2 regions of the Carnobacterium sp. AT7 genome follow, and region 1 is predicted to be linked to the other one. Evidence: predicted binding sites of a transcription regulator. Region 1 holds the regulator's gene; the other holds the start of a gene.

Region 1 (8,087 bases):
GTAGACATGTTGGTAACCTAAACTGATTTCACGGTCAACAATATAACGTTCAATTGTACGACGAATTGTAGCACCTTTTGGCAACCAGAAAGGCAATCCAGAACCAACTTCAGGAGAAATCATAAATAAATCTAATTCTTTTCCTAGTTTACGATGATCGCGTAGTTTAGCTTCTTCACGCATTTGAATAAACTCTTTTAAATCTTTTTTATCGAAAAAGGCTGTTCCATAAACACGTTGCATCATTTTATTATCTGAATTGCCTCTCCAATACGCACCTGCAAGAGACAATAATTTAAATACTTGAATACGACCAGTTGAAGGAACATGAACTCCACGGCATAAATCCACAAAATCGCCTTGGTCATAAACGGTAATTGCTTCTGATTCTGGAAGATTTGTAATCAATTCAACTTTGTAAGGATCATCTTTGAAGATTTCTAAGGCTTCTTCACGAGTGACTTCTTTTCGAATAATTGGGTTGTTTTCTTTTACAATCGCCATCATTTCAGCTTCAATTTTTGGAATATCCTCATCTGTTATTGGTGCTTCAGAATCTGTATCGTAGTAAAATCCAGTTGAAATGGCAGGACCTACTCCAAATTTTATATCGGGATACAAACGACGTAAGGCATTTGCCATTAAATGAGCAGTTGAATGACGCAAAATTTGTAATGCATCTTCATGATCAGGTGTAATAATCTCAATTGAGCCATCTGACTCAAGCGGACGAATCAAATCCACTAATTCGCCATTAAATTTACCGGCCAATGCTTTTTTGGCTAAACCTTTGCTAATACTTTCAGCAATCTCTTTTGTAGATGAACCAGCAGGAAAATCTTTTACCGCTCCATCTGGAAAAGTAATCTTAATTTCTGACATAGTCTATTCCTCCATATTCTAATTTTAAAATACCATCTTTGTTCAGCTAAAAAAAAAAAAGCCCCATTTATAGTATATCAAATACCATAAATGGGACGTTCATTACGTGGTTCCACCCAGATTTAGAACTTAGCAAACACACTAAATTCACTCTAAGCTGTTAACGCTAGCTAAACGACCAACTGCTAATTCGATAAACGGTTCACAGTGGCACTCGAAAGGGGTCAAAACAAGAACGAAATTAGAAAACTTTCAGCAACTGTCTTCTTCTCTAAAAAAATCGCAACCAAGTCTTGGTGTCTTTCTCAATGATTTCTTTTATATCTATTATTAAAGCACTTTTTGATTCTGATTTCAAGGAAAAAATAAGGTTCTCTCATTAACTTTTATTGGAGATGACGCCTATTCGTACCTGTCATATTTATTTCTTTAGCTAAATAACGAACTCTTTCCATGATTCTTTTTGCTTTTAATGGTTCATCTTCGCCTCTTTGAGTTACTCTTAAGTGTTCTTCTTCAAGTTGCTTCATATCAAAATTGGAAGAGAAGAATGTAGGCAACTGTTCTTGCATACGGTACTGCAAAATAACTCCAAGAACGTCATCACGTATCCAACTGGACATTGAATCAGCACCAATGTCATCTAACATTAATATGGGCGCTTTTTTTACAAAATCCAATTTTTCACCGGTAGTATTTTTACCGATAGACTGTTTCATTTCAACTGAAAATGACGGAAGATGCATTAATGTAGAAGGAAAGCCATTTTTTGCTAGTTCATGAGCTAAAGCTCCTAACAAATAAGTTTTACCGACACCAAATGATCCTTGCAAATATAACCCTTTATGGAAAGCTTTAGGATTAGATAGATATGCATCAATGAAGTCGTATACTTCTGAAATAGCTAATCTTCGTTCATCAGTCAATTCAAAATTGGCTAATTTAGCATTTCTAACGTCTTTTGGCATGTCCATCGAATAAATCCGATTTTTTATTTCTAATTCTTTTTGTTTAGCTATTAGTTCAGCTGATGGTACATAAGTTACATCAATATAATGGTAGTTTAAAACCAATTTAGGATGGTAACCTGGAGCCATCATTCCTTGATTTAAATGAAATTTCTTTTTTTCTTGAACGTATTCGTACAATTTAGCATAACTTCTAACAATTGCTTCATCATCCAATTTCTGGCGATTATCTGCAATAAATTGCGTTACATCTGGATCATCTAATACTTCCTGTATTAATTCCTCGTATTTATGACTCAGGTTTCGCTCTTTAATCATACGGGTCAGACTTTCACCAATGTCCTCCATTATTATTCACCTTCTTTACCAAAATTTTGAATTCGTTTCAATCGCTCCATAAACGCTTGTTTCTCATTTTCGCTCATCGGTTTTTCTTCAGCTTGCTTATTTTCTGCTTTAGCCCACTCAGGAAGTGTTTCTTTTCTGGTGGTCACTTGCTTACTATAATTGCCGTTGTTCCTGTTTTGTGCATAGGTTTTAGTGCGATTTTCTTGTTGTTGTCTTTTTTCAGCATTTTCTAAATACATTTTTTTGACTTTTTGGATGGCTTCTTCAGGAGCCACTACTTTTTCTTGTGCCCAATCGTTAGCGATTTTATAAGCTAATTTTTGATCCAGTGTGGGATTGTTTTTCACCACTAAAATATAATGAATCAAAATATTAATAACTGCAGTTGGTAAATTGGCTTTTTTTACAATTTCTTCTAAAGTCCACTCTTCTGGTTTTGTGACAAAACCACCTTTTTGATCTTTAATAGAATTCATAAAATCAATCGGACTTATTTGCTCACTCACTTCAATGACCGCAATATCCTCTATTGTTAAACCTCTTTGAGTTAGTTCATTATCACGCATTTTTTGTTGATTGGCATCAACTTGGATATCTTTTTCAACAACATCTTTTAATGAAATATTCTGTTGGTTTTTATTATGATAATCATCATAAGCTAACTTTTTTAATTTTTTTTCATCAATTTGTCCTGTTTCAATATCAGAAGCATTCAACACAAATTGTTGCATGGCTAATTCATCTAGTCCATATAACGTATGCAATACAAGGATAGCTTCTTCAACCTCTTTAGTAATTGAAGAACGATTAATGTACTGTTGGTTCAAACCTGTATAAAAAAACTTCAAATCAAATGTTTTGGAATCGATTTTTGGTTTTGAAGAACTCGTTTTGCCAATATATGAAACCGGTTCTTTCAAGAGATCTTTTTCTCTTTTCAATAATTCAGCATCAAATTGAAAAACATCTAAAAACGACTTTGTGACTTCTTGAAATTTTTTCTTATCGATGCTTTCTATCACAAATCGATTTCTCAATTTTCTGAATTTTCGTTCTCCAACTTTTTCTAATAATAATAAGCTCAATAAATCATCTTTAAAAAAGACATCACTTGCTTGGGGAGCTTGCAATTCATAGATTGTTAATTTGGTCGAACCTGTTTGGATATAAGTTTTAAGCAATCCAATTGCTTCTAACTTAATTCTGGCTTGATACAACTCAGGAATACCGATATTCAGCAAGGCCAGCAGTTCCGAATGTAAGATCCCTTCACTCCAATAGGCCTCTTCTTCAATCTCAGTCCACAATGTCATATATAAGCTGTAAGCTGCAGTCCCAATTAGGGGTTGATACAAAAAAGTGAGAATTTTTTGATCGATATCAGAAAGTAAAGCTTGTTGTTTTACAATAAAACCATCTTTAGGACTTAAATTTTTCCAAGGATACCCCAAAATGACTCACACCTTTCTGTTTCAACTAATTTTTTTCAGCTTTTTTTCTTTCAAATTCTTGTAGTTCTGTCAAAAAGACACTCATATCTTTAAATTGGCGATAGACACTAGCAAAACGGATATAAGCAACTTCATCGATATCAGCTAATTTCTCCATAATGTATTCCCCAATGATCGCTGAGGCTATTTCATTTTCGCCCAATCCTCTGATTTGATTTTCTACGTCTCCGACAATTTTCTCAACTTGTTCCATTGCTACAGGCCTTTTTTCACAAGACCGTATTAGCCCTCTTAAAATTTTCTCGCGATTGAATTCTTCTCTGGTACCATTTTTTTTAATGACTAATAGTGGCGTTTTTTCTACTCGCTCAAATGTAGTAAAGCGAAAACTACAAGCTTCACATTCTCTTCTTCTACGAATAGCACGTCCATCATCTGCTGGACGACTATCAACAACTTTAGAACCATTATTTTGACAGCGTGGACATTGCATGTTTATCATTCCTATCTTAAGTGTCATAAGTATCTAAACTATTTTTTTACGCAATTATTTACTCTATTATACCATACAACAACCAGAGATAAAACCGCTTAAAATAAGGTGTTTCTCACTTAAGTACAAAAGCGAACAAACCTTAAAGGATTGTTCGCTTTGTCCTACTACTAGACTCTAATTAACGTTTAGTTTGTTTATCCATTCAAGGACTTGTTTTTTTGTATTCGTGAGCGTTCCATTATTATCAATAATACTATTTCCAAGAGGGATTTTTTTTGAAATAGACCATTGGGCATTGATTTTTTTCAAAGCTTCTTCTCTTTTTATCCCATCTCTCTCCATTAATCGCTCTAGCTGAACTTCCTCTGATGTAGCTACCACCATAATTTGATCAACCTCTTTTTCATAACCCGATTCAAATAATAGCGGAATATCCAATACAAGGATCGCAGGATTTTGCTTTAAATAGTCGTTCTTTTTAGATACTACCCATTGATGTATGTGTTCAGACAAAATACCGTTCAGTAGCTCTCTTTTTTTCTCATTATTAAATACAATTTCTCCCAGCGCAGCACGATTCAATGTGCCATCATCTAGAATAACTTGCTTTCCAAACGTTTCTTTTATTTGATTTAATCCATCCGTTCCTGGCTGTACTACTTCTCTTGCACCAATGTCGGCATCTACTACCGGATAACCCAGTTCTTTAAATAGCTTACTTACCGTTGACTTACCGGTTGAAATACTCCCTGTTAATCCTAAAACTATGGTCATTTCCTTCCTCCTTTTACTGAACAGACGTTAACAATTGACAATGAGGACAGAAATGGGTTCCTCTTTGTGCAACCTTTATTTTTTCTATTGGTGTGCCACAGCGAATACAGGGAATCCCTTTTTTACCATAGACAGATAACTTCACTTGAAATTTCCCTGCTTCTCCCAACGCATTTTGATAAGTACGAATAGTCGTTCCTCCCGCTTTAACTGCATCACCAAGCACCTTAATGATTGCCTCATGTAACTGCGAAACTTCCTGTTTTTTCAAGCTGTTGGCCATTCGTAATGGATGGATTTTAGCCGCAAAAAGGGCCTCATCTACATAGATATTCCCCAAACCAGCTACAATCTTTTGATCTAGTAAAAGTGGTTTAATTGCTCTTTTTTTTGTAAGCAATGTATTAAAAAAAGTTGTTTCATCAAATGCCTCTTTAGTCGGCTCAGGACCAAGCAGTCTTATTCCAGTCATACTGTACTCTTCCCCTAAAGGCACCAGTGTCATTCTACCAAATTTTCGTACATCTAAATAACGCAGATCTCTCCCATCCGCTAGATGGAAAACAACATGCGTGTGTTTTTTGAGAGGAACTGTTGATTCTTCGACTTCATATTTACCTTCCATACGCAAGTGCGAAACTAGCGCCCAGTTCTTAAAATGAAAGACAATGTATTTGCCACGTCGATCAAACCCTGTAATTTTTTCTCCAATTAAAAGCTGCTTAAATTCAGTGCTTTCGATGGAACCGGCTATAATACGATCCCAATATACATCAACAGATTTTATCGTTGCTCCTAATACAAGTTTTTCCAATCCTTTTCTAACAGTTTCAACTTCAGGCAATTCCGGCAAAGTTCTACTTCCTTTCTATATGAAAGAAAGCGTCTCTGCTATTAATGAACACAGCAGACACACTTCCTTATTATTTTGCTTCGTACCAGCTTTTACCACTGTTACTATCGACTTTTAACGGAACAGACAATTCTACTGCTCCTTCCATAACCTCAACTACTAAGGCTTTCAATTCTTCTATTTCTTCTTCTGGAGCTTCAAAAATCAATTCATCATGGACCTGTAATAACATGGTCGCTTTCAATTTTGATTCTTTTAATCTTTCATCCATTTTAATCATCGCAATTTTTATAATATCCGCAGCACTACCTTGGATAGGAGTATTGATTGCTGTTCTTTCAGCAAATGAACGCAAATTGAAATTTCGAGAATTAATTTCTGGTAAATAGCGGCGGCGGTGGAAAAGTGTTTCAACAAACCCTTTATCTTTTGCCTCTCTCACGATATCTTCCATATACGTTTTTACACCTGGATATTTTTCAAAATACGTGTCAATAAACCGTTGCGCTTCTTTACGACTAATTCCTAAATTTTGAGATAGACCATAATCACTTATGCCATAAACAATTCCAAAGTTAACGGCTTTAGCTCTACGTCGCATCTCAGAAGAAACTTCCTCTGGTGAAGAAATACCAAAGACTCGCATAGCTGTGCTTGAATGGATGTCTTGACCTTCAATAAACGCTTCTTTGAGCAATTTATCATTTGAAACATGTCCCAATACGCGCAACTCAATTTGCGAATAATCTGATGCGAAAATTTTCCAGCCTTCATGGCTTGGAACAAAAGCCTGTCTAATTTTCCGACCTTCTTCTAGTCGAATAGGAATATTTTGTAAATTGGGGTCTACAGAACTTAAGCGACCAGTTTGAGCGATTGTTTGCATATACCGCGTATGAATTTTGCCTGTTTCTTTATCAATCACTTTTAGCAAACCTTCGATATAAGTTGATTGAATTTTTGCGATTTGACGATACTCTAAAATATGTTCTACAATGGGCGCTTGCTCTTTTAATTGCTCTAAAACATCTACAGCTGTTGAATAACCGGTTTTAGTCTTTTTAACAACCGGATACCCCATTTTTTCAAATAGAATAACCCCTAATTGCTTTGGTGAATTTAGATTAAATTTTTCACCTGCTAATTCATAGACCCGTTGTTCAATATCGTTTAGTCGAATAGCAAACTCTTCTTTCATTTCCATCAAACGTTTGTCATTTACTTTTACACCAGTGAGTTCCATTTCAGCTAAAACTATGGATAATGGCAACTCCATTTCATCAAACAACTTAGTTTGTACATTCTTCTCTAAGTTATCACTCAATTGTTTGCTTAAAATACGAATGGCTTTTATTTTTCTGGCAACATGGTCATACGTTACTTTCTTATCTTCTGGAATAGCAATTTTTGCACCTTTACCATACACACTTTCATCAGAAGAAACATCGTAATAGTCATGTTCCATAGCAACTTCAGATAAATCCTTACTATTGTCCTTTGTATTCAATAAATAAGAGGCCAATAAGATATCAAAACTGATAGATGTGATATCGACTTTTTGTCTTCTTAATGCAACATAAGTTCTTTTAGCATCAAATACCTGTTTTTTAGTCTCTTTTTCTTTTGCCCAATTTTTAAAATCATCTGATGCAAAAACTACTTCAGGTTCTGCAATGTATATTTGTTGATCATCGCCCCATCCAATACAAATAATTGGAGAAGTATGATAATTATCACCCATCAATTCTACGTAAAGAGCCATATCATCCCTAAACATATCTGCTGTGATATCAGTCACTATATTATACGAGATTTCTTCTTTTTGATTATTTTGTTCAGCATCATATTCTGCAGTATCCAATTTACTCAAATGAGAATTGAAATCCATCTCTTTATAAAAAGCAATCAGTTTTTCCATGTTTGGTCCTGAGAAATTTAGATCGTCAATTCCAACCTTTATAGGCGAATCGGTATCAATCGTTGCTAATTTTTTACTTAAAAATGCCGTTTCTTTTTCATTGATAAGATTTTCTTTCATCTTGCTTTTCTTCAATGAATCGATATTTTCATAGATTCCTTCGACTGAGCCGTATTCTTTTAATAATTTAAGGGCTGTCTTTTCACCAATCTTGGTTACTCCAGGTATGTTATCTGATGCATCTCCAGCTAAACCTTTCATATCAATGATTTGCAATGGGCTAATGCCCATCTCCTCATGAATCGATTCAGGCGTGTACTCTTTTAACTCACTGACACCTTTTACGGTAATATCCACACGTACATTCTCTTTTGCCAATTGTGTCAGATCTCGATCT
Region 2 (8,087 bases), on a different contig from region 1:
AGATAGACTATTTGGAACAGTAAAAAAATCTCTTGCGGTAATCTTCAATGTGCATCACCTCTCAAATAAATTGACTTCTTACACTAATCCTACCATTTTTAGTGTATTTTTGATTCCATTAAGCCTTTTTTCAACCCATTTTTTTAACAAAAAAAACCATTGAATGCTGTATCTCTGCATTCAATGGTTTTGCCTTCTAGTTTAAATGACAATTGGGTTCTTATCTTTCATCAAAATCAAATTCATCAATAGTATAAATTAAATCTTCCATATTTGAAGTACTGAAGAAAGCTTCTTCATTTTCAGGTGGAATGTCCAGATAAATTGGCATTGCTGTGTCTGGTTCCAACACGCCAAAAGAGTCTTCTGTTAAACTATACTTTGATTTATCTAAAATTACATCGCCATTGACTGTGCTAAAACTAATTGTAATGTCAATATTCGTCATCGCCATATCCATTCTATTCACGATAATAAAAATAGCTTGCATAGCGCCTGTTTCACCTAAATACATTCCAGTAAAGTGAATGGCTACATCATTTTCTATTCCAAGTTCAGCTGTTTCAGACATTCTCATTTCTATTTCTTGTAATACTGAATCACTTTCTAACGTTAAACCTTGATCTAATTCCATCTTTTGAGGTACAAGAGGAATGGCCATATCTGTTGTGGTTTCACTTGTCTTATCTGAACTTGTCATGGACTCTTCTGTACCAAACATACTAGATTCAGAAGACATTTTTGAGCTCATTTCTGAACTCATCATTGTCTCACTTGATACAACTGTCGAACTTGATTCATTAGAAGATGTTTTTTCTTCTCCTCCTCCAATTAAATCACAACCTGCCAACACAACAACTGCTCCTAAAAGCGTTAATATTTTTTTCATTTTAATCACCCTTCCCCTTTTTTTCTAAACACAAACCCTTATTCTGAGCATTTTCCATTTAGTTTAGCTTTTCATATTTAAATTCATCAAGCCGGATAGCTGCATCATCTTTCATAATAGAAAAGAACAGATCTGTTTTTTCCTTTGGAACCGTCATCGTAAGAGGAAGAACTGCATTGGGTTCTAATGGACCAAATACTTCTTCTTCCAAAATAGAATACTTCTGATCCCATACCATTTCACCATTTTTATTGCCGTAACTCAATTTATACTGAATATTCTTCATTGCGATATCCGTTTTATTAATCACAAAAAAGTAAGCAAGTGTATTTGTATCATTCTCATCATATAACCCAGAGTACATCACTGTAACATCATTATCGAATCCCATATACGGACTGTCTAAGACTAGTTGCTTAAATTGAGCCATTAGAGGGTTGTTATCGAATGTTTGTCCTTTATCGGCATTTTGTTTAGGAATAACAAGCGACAAATTCGCTTCATTGGGTTCTGTTGCTGATTCATTAGTCGAATCTGGTTGTTCTAAACTAGTAGCAGTCGTATAATCAAAGCTTTCAATCTTTTCCACTACTTGATTTATATTTATTTCTTCTAAAAGAGGTTCTTTAGACGGATCGACCAATAAGTACAAAGGCATGACTGTATTTGGCTCTAATACACCAAAACTATCTGCGGCTAATTTAAAAGATTGTTTATCAAAAATCAATTCACTATCTGATTTTCCGAATGTATAAGTAAATTGAATATCTTCCATTGCAGTATCTGTTCGGTTAATAATAAAAAATATTCCTGCAAGATTTGGAGTTTCACCATAGGTTTCTCCGGTGTAAACAATCGTCACATCATTCTCATAACCCATATCAGGATTCTGTTTGACATACCTTTCCAACAACGCTAACGTTTCGTCTGTTTCAACGGTCAAACCTTTTTTTATTTCATCGGCTTGCGGAACTAACAGCAACTCTTCAAGATTTTCATTATCAGATGCTTTTTGTGTTGATGAAAACAGTTCGTTGTTCTCAATAACGCTTTCACTCTCAACTGACTCTTCTCCACTAGAATCAGTTGAACGTTTACTCGTTTCTTCGCTAGTAGACGACGATAAAAGTTCTTTAGTTAGTTTGTCTGATAAACCTCCAATATCACACCCGGCTAGTAAAAACACAAAAATGAGTAGAAATCCCAACTTTTTCATATTTCTCTACTCCCTTCTTAAGCCACTCTTAGCAGTAAGAAATAATCTTTTTCTAAAGAAACTTACCCTCCATTCATGATAGATTTTAAAACGAATAACTATACTTTTATAAGTACATCTTTGTACTGTTTTGTACTTAGATTAATTGTAGCGCATAACACAGTAATAACAAAAAGATATACACTACAAATCGTTATTTAATCTTTCGACTAAAAAAAGAGCTAAAACATCCTAAACGTGTTAACCACATTTGTTATGTTCTAGCTCTTTTTTTATTACTGGTTATTTTTAAAAGTCAGTATCATTTAACTGATTGCCTTCATACTCATCGTTATAAGGATTGTTACTTTCAGCGTAATCCGTTGGATGGGTAGGATCATAAGTATCCCCATCCGTTAGCGTACGATAGAAAATTTGTTGTGCTGTCGTACGATAAGGTTCAATGTAAAAAGAAATCACAATGACGAACAACACGATTGCTAAAAATAATAAAAGAAAGCCTATAATAAGAGCGATACTTTCAGTTGGACCAGCTTTTACACTGGCATCAATGGTCCGCATGCTTCCTAGCAGAATCAAAGAAAAAATAATAAAAGGTATGATATACCACCAAACAAATGAAAGTTGCAGTAGGAAATACTTCCATTTGTTTCCTTTCATCAGTTTGCGGCTTTGGTCTAATGCATCCATAATACTGATTGAAGGGTCATCTTTCATTAAGTTCAATGCTTGGCTGTAACTATAGCTTTTAATAATACCTGGTATAATCAATAATAGAGACCATAGTGTAATTAAAATAGACTTCACAATAATCAATCCCGTTGTTTTAAAGATGCGGTCTCGCTTAAATGTTTGAAACATGCCTTCGATAGACAACTTAGCACCATCTATCATATCTAACATATTCCAAGCATATCCTGCATACAATAGGCTTGAAATAAATCCTACAAGGATGCTGACGAGCGAAGTCTGTATGCTAGCTGTAACGGATGGTTCAGTCACAATTGCAGTCTCATTCATATTTCCTTGTATAACGGATTCGAACATCGTAAGAGAGCTACCTGTTCCTAAAATAGTTAGTATGATCTGACTGATTGACCCAGTTAAAACAGAAATAATAATTAAATTTAAAATAGCTACTTTCCAATTTCCTTTTAACATTTTTTTTGCCGTACGCTTTATTTCGCGTCTTTCCATTTGGTTCATCTCCTTTTTTAACTTAATCTTATCATAACTGAAACCAAAACGCCGCACAATTATAATCCCCCTGCTAATCGATTTTTCCATTTATATTTATAGTCGTTTTCATTTCGCAACTAACGAGTCACAAAAAAAAGAGTGATCGGCATTTAGCCAATCACTCTTTTTTAACCGTTTAAACGGTCCATTTTTCATAATCATCTGTTTCCATAGATTCAACCATTCCCAGTAAATAGCCATTTCCTACTTGTGAGAAAAAGTCATGATTAGATGTACCGGTAGAAATACCGTTCATAATAACAGGGTCTACATCATTGGCTGTATCTGGAAATAAAGGATCAAACCCTAGATTTTGCAAAGCTTTATTTGCATTGTATCTAAGAAAAACTTTAACCCTTTCAGTCCAACCAATTTCATCATATAAATATTCTGCGTATTTCACTTCATTTTGATACAATTTAAAAAGCAATTCGTACGTCCAATTCTTCATTTCTTCTTTTTCATTATCAGGCAATTGGTTATAAGCAATTTGAAATTTATATCCAATGTATGTGCCATGAACGGATTCATCGCGTAAAATCAATTTAATAATTTCAGCTACGTTTGGCAGTTTATTGTTTCCTAAATAGTGCAATGGAGCAAAAAATCCTGAGTAAAATAAAAAAGATTCTAGCATGACACTAGCCACTTTTCGTTGCAATTCAGTTCCATTTTGGTAAATGTCATTGATTGTTGAGGCTTTTATTTGCAACAAGTCATTTGTATTTGTCCATTGAAAAATTTCATCAATTTCAACTTTGCTATTTAACGTACTGAAAATCGCACTGTAACTTTTTGCATGCATAGATTCCATAAATTGGATATTATTGTACACGGCTTCTTCATGTTGTGTGCGAATAAAAGGCTTCAAAGCTTGGACACCATCTTGTGATTGGAGTGTATCTAATAGTGTTAAACCTCCAAAAACTTTTCCGACCATATCTTTTTCCGCTTTTGGCAGACGTGCCCAATCATCTAGGTCATTCGATACCGGGATACGTGTATCTGTCCAAAATTGTTCAACTAATTTTTCCCATGTCAGCTTGTCAATCATATCTTCAATGTTATTCCAGTTAATAGCTTTATAGTTCGTTGTCATTCTTGTTCTCTCCTTTTAAATGGTGCAGCTTTCGCAAGCATTTGAACCAATTTCTTCTGAATTTTCCGTAAACGTACGAACGTAGTAGATTGACTTCACACCTTTTTTCCAAGCGTAATGACGTAAAATATTTAAGTCACGTGTTGTTTGTTTGGTTGTGCGTCCATTTTTCCATTCATATAACCCTTCAGGAATTTCAGAACGTAAGAAGAGCGTTAAACTCATACCTTGATCAATGTGTTTTTGGGCTGCTGCATAAACATCAATCACTTGACGCATATCCATATCATAAGCTGACTTATAATAAGGCATTGTGTCATTTGATAAGAAAGGTGCAGGGTAGTAAGTTTTCCCCGTTTTCTTCTCTTGACGTTCTTCAATCAAACGTGTGATTGGATGCAAACTAGATGATGTTTCGTTTACGTAACTAATTGAACCTGTCGGCGCTACAGCTAAACGGTTCTGATGATATAAACCGTCACTCATTACCGCTTCTTTTAAAGCTGCCCAATCTTCTATAGTAGGTACTTGGATCCCATCAAACAAGTGTTGAACTTTTTCACTTGAAAAAACAAAATTTTCGTTGATGTACTTATCAAAATAAGTCCCATTCGCATATTTCGATTTTTCAAAATTATAAAAAGTCGTACCTCTTTCTTTCGCTACTTTATTACTAGAAACTAACGTATAATAATTTAACAATTTAAAATATACATCTGTAAATTCAACAGATTCTGGCGAACCGTAATGGATTTGATTCAAGGCTAAGAAAGTATGCAAACCCATAGCGCCTAATCCAATCGTGTGGTATCTGTCGTTTCCGTTTTTAATCGATGGAACGGCATCGATACTCGATTGATCGGTAACCATTGTTAATGCACGCACCATTGTATCAATCGATTGTCCAAAATTAGGGGATTTCATTAAATTTACAATATTAGTTGAACCAAGATTACAGCTAATATCCGTTCCTAAATGCTCATAAGTTTGGTCATTATTAATTAAAGATGGTTCTTGGATTTGTAAAATTTCACTACACAAGTTGCTCATTGTAATCGTCCCATAGACTGGGTTTTCACGATTAGCCGTATCAACGTTAATAATATAAGGGTAACCAGACTCTTGTTGCAATTTAGAAATTTCATTTTCTAATTCACGAGCACTAATTTTTGATTTACGTATTTCTTCATTGTTAACCATGTTATCGTATTCTTTAGTAATATCGATATACGCAAACGGTTCTCCATAGATACGTTCGACATCATATGGACTAAATAGATACATCTGCTCGTCGTGTGCTGCTAATTCATAGAATTTATCCGGCACAACTAGTCCAAGAGAAAGAGTTTTTACACGAATTTTTTCATCTGCATTCTCTTTTTTTGTTGAAAGAAACGAAACAATATCTGGATGGAAGACATTCAAATAAACAGCCCCTGCTCCATTACGTTGACCAAGTTGATTAGAATAACTGAAACTATCTTCTAATAATTTCATTACTGGAACAACTCCACTTGAAGCATTGTCGATTTTTTTGATTGGATCGCCAGAAGCTCGTAAATTCGATAAATTCACTCCTACTCCGCCTCCAATACGAGACAATTGCAATGCACTATTCACCACACGACCGATACTATTCATATCATCTGTTGCTTGAATCAAGAAACAAGAAACCAATTCTCCACGTCTTTTACGGCCAGCATTTAGAAATGTCGGAGTAGCTGGTTGGTACCGTTGATTCACAATTTCATCTGCAAGTCTGCTTGCCAGTTTAGTGTCTCCATCTGCTAAATACAAGGCATTAAAAACAATCCGGTCTTCATAGCGCTCTAAGAAACGTTCCCCATCATTCGTTTTCAAGGCATATTGAGTATAAAATTTAAAAGCAGACATAAATGAACGGAATCTAAATTTACGGCTATAAATATCATCAAATAAGGCACGCACAAATTCTCTATCGTACTTTAATAAAAATTCTTCTTCGATATAATCTTCTTCAATTAAATAATTCAACTTTTCATCTAATGTATAGAAGAAAACAGTGTTCGGATTTACATGTTCTAAAAAATAAGCTCGTACAGCTTCACGATCCTTGTTCAAAGGAATTTTCCCATCTACTGGTCTATTCAATTCATTATTTAACTTAAAATACGTAATTTCTTTTGGTTTTGATGCTAATTTAGGTTTATCCAATTTCATTCACCGCTTTCTTTAATTGTGCAACATCTTCATCATTACCTTGAAATTCGAAGGTATGTAATAGTGGTACATGATACTCGTTTGCTAAGTCTATTGCTGTAAAAGCGAAAAGTTTGCCAAAATTCAAATTACCACCACCTGCGACTCCTTTAAAATACGTTTTATTATCAGCCGTTTCAATAAAATCATTTAATATATCTGTTGCATCTTTATCATAGGTCGGGGTAATGATAATAAACGGTTCATTTAAAGCAAGATATGGATTCGTTGGTGTCAACTCCAGCGAATCCATATCTAATTTTTTAACAAACTTTCTTGTTTGGCCTGTTAAGCTGATGTAAACAACTTTCATACTAATTGATCAAGGAGATCAGGGCGAAAGCCATTAAATGCTTCTTGTCCTTCAACTGAAATAACCGGAACAGAGCTGAACCCAAGGTCCTTCACTTCATTTAATGCTTCTTCTGATTCAAAGATATCTTTCACTTCATAAGAGACACCTTTATCTTCTAAATATTTTTTAGTGAAGTTACATTGCATACAATTTGGTTTAGAGTAAACAATAATCGTTTTTTGAGCCATTATACATTCTCCTTTGAAAGTCTTTTTTAATCATCTTGCTTCTATTTCTTTATCTGTTATTCTACACTCATTCTTCCTTACTGGCAAATAAATAAACCACTATATATAGTGGTTTACCTATTGACATATTCATTTACTTCTATATATAGTGTTGTCAACAAAAGATTGTGAACAAATATACGTAGAGAAATGCGACGAGTATTTGTATTCAAAATCGGCTTAGTGTATTTTTCACATTTGAAAAAAATAAAAATTATTTTTTCTTTTTATTATTTTTTTTAATTCCATAAATAACGTACTATGTAAAATAATAGAATATTTTTACATTTTTTTGAATAAATCTTTACACTATTTTCAAGCTAATTAAAGGAGGACTTATTTAATTTTATTTTTATTCTTTTTTTCAAAAAATTTAAACAGTTAACGAAAAAAAGTTAGGAAAGCTTTATATCCAGCTTTCCTAACTTTTTAATTGATGTCTCAGGAGAGATTCGAACTCCCGACCGTCCGCTTAGAAGGCGGATGCTCTATCCAACTGAGCTACTGAGACATGTCCTAGCAACAAAATTAATTATATGCAATAATGAATAAAAAGTCAACACTTTTTGTTAATAAATTTCAAATTTAAGAAAGAACGTTATTTTAATCAGTTGTATTTAGTAACTATACCCTTTACAATAACGATTAAAGAATTTAAGGAGGTTTTAAAATGGGATTAATTGGTGGTCTTTTAGGAAACGCTGGGAATATCAGCGAGAACGAAGCTCGAAAAAAATTAGTGGGCGTTATTTTAGAAACCGAAACAATTGATTTAGCATTCAAGTTAGTCCGTGATTTAATTATCTTCACTGACAAACGATTAA

What was found. Region 1 encodes NrdR, which represses ribonucleotide reductase genes. Its sites were predicted from a motif close to ACACNATATATNGTGT; they were not measured.
Region 2: nrdH (glutaredoxin-like protein NrdH) is a predicted target of NrdR. The motif match lies at 7,321-7,336, and genes of this name have one in related genera.

Annotation. Positions count from the first base shown of each region.
Region 1 is NZ_ABHH01000014.1:1,938-10,024, forward strand. Features, by position in the region: gene thrS (threonine--tRNA ligase) at 1-882, opposite strand, end outside; gene dnaI (primosomal protein DnaI) at 1,269-2,198, opposite strand; gene CAT7_RS06700 (replication initiation and membrane attachment family protein) at 2,201-3,649, opposite strand; gene nrdR (transcriptional regulator NrdR) at 3,675-4,142, opposite strand; gene coaE (dephospho-CoA kinase) at 4,320-4,919, opposite strand; gene mutM (DNA-formamidopyrimidine glycosylase) at 4,933-5,772, opposite strand; gene polA (DNA polymerase I) at 5,843-8,087, opposite strand, start outside.
Region 2 is NZ_ABHH01000024.1:24-8,110, reverse strand. Features, by position in the region: gene CAT7_RS09010 (CDP-alcohol phosphatidyltransferase family protein) at 1-48, opposite strand, end outside; gene CAT7_RS09005 (lipoprotein) at 221-889, opposite strand; gene CAT7_RS09000 (hypothetical protein) at 948-2,105, opposite strand; gene CAT7_RS08995 (DUF975 family protein) at 2,394-3,302, opposite strand; gene nrdF (class 1b ribonucleoside-diphosphate reductase subunit beta) at 3,481-4,443, opposite strand; gene nrdE (class 1b ribonucleoside-diphosphate reductase subunit alpha) at 4,459-6,642, opposite strand; gene nrdI (class Ib ribonucleoside-diphosphate reductase assembly flavoprotein NrdI) at 6,629-6,994, opposite strand; gene nrdH (glutaredoxin-like protein NrdH) at 6,991-7,224, opposite strand; tRNA gene CAT7_RS08970 (tRNA-Arg) at 7,701-7,774, opposite strand; partial or broken gene CAT7_RS08965 (PH domain-containing protein) at 7,934-8,087, shown strand, end outside.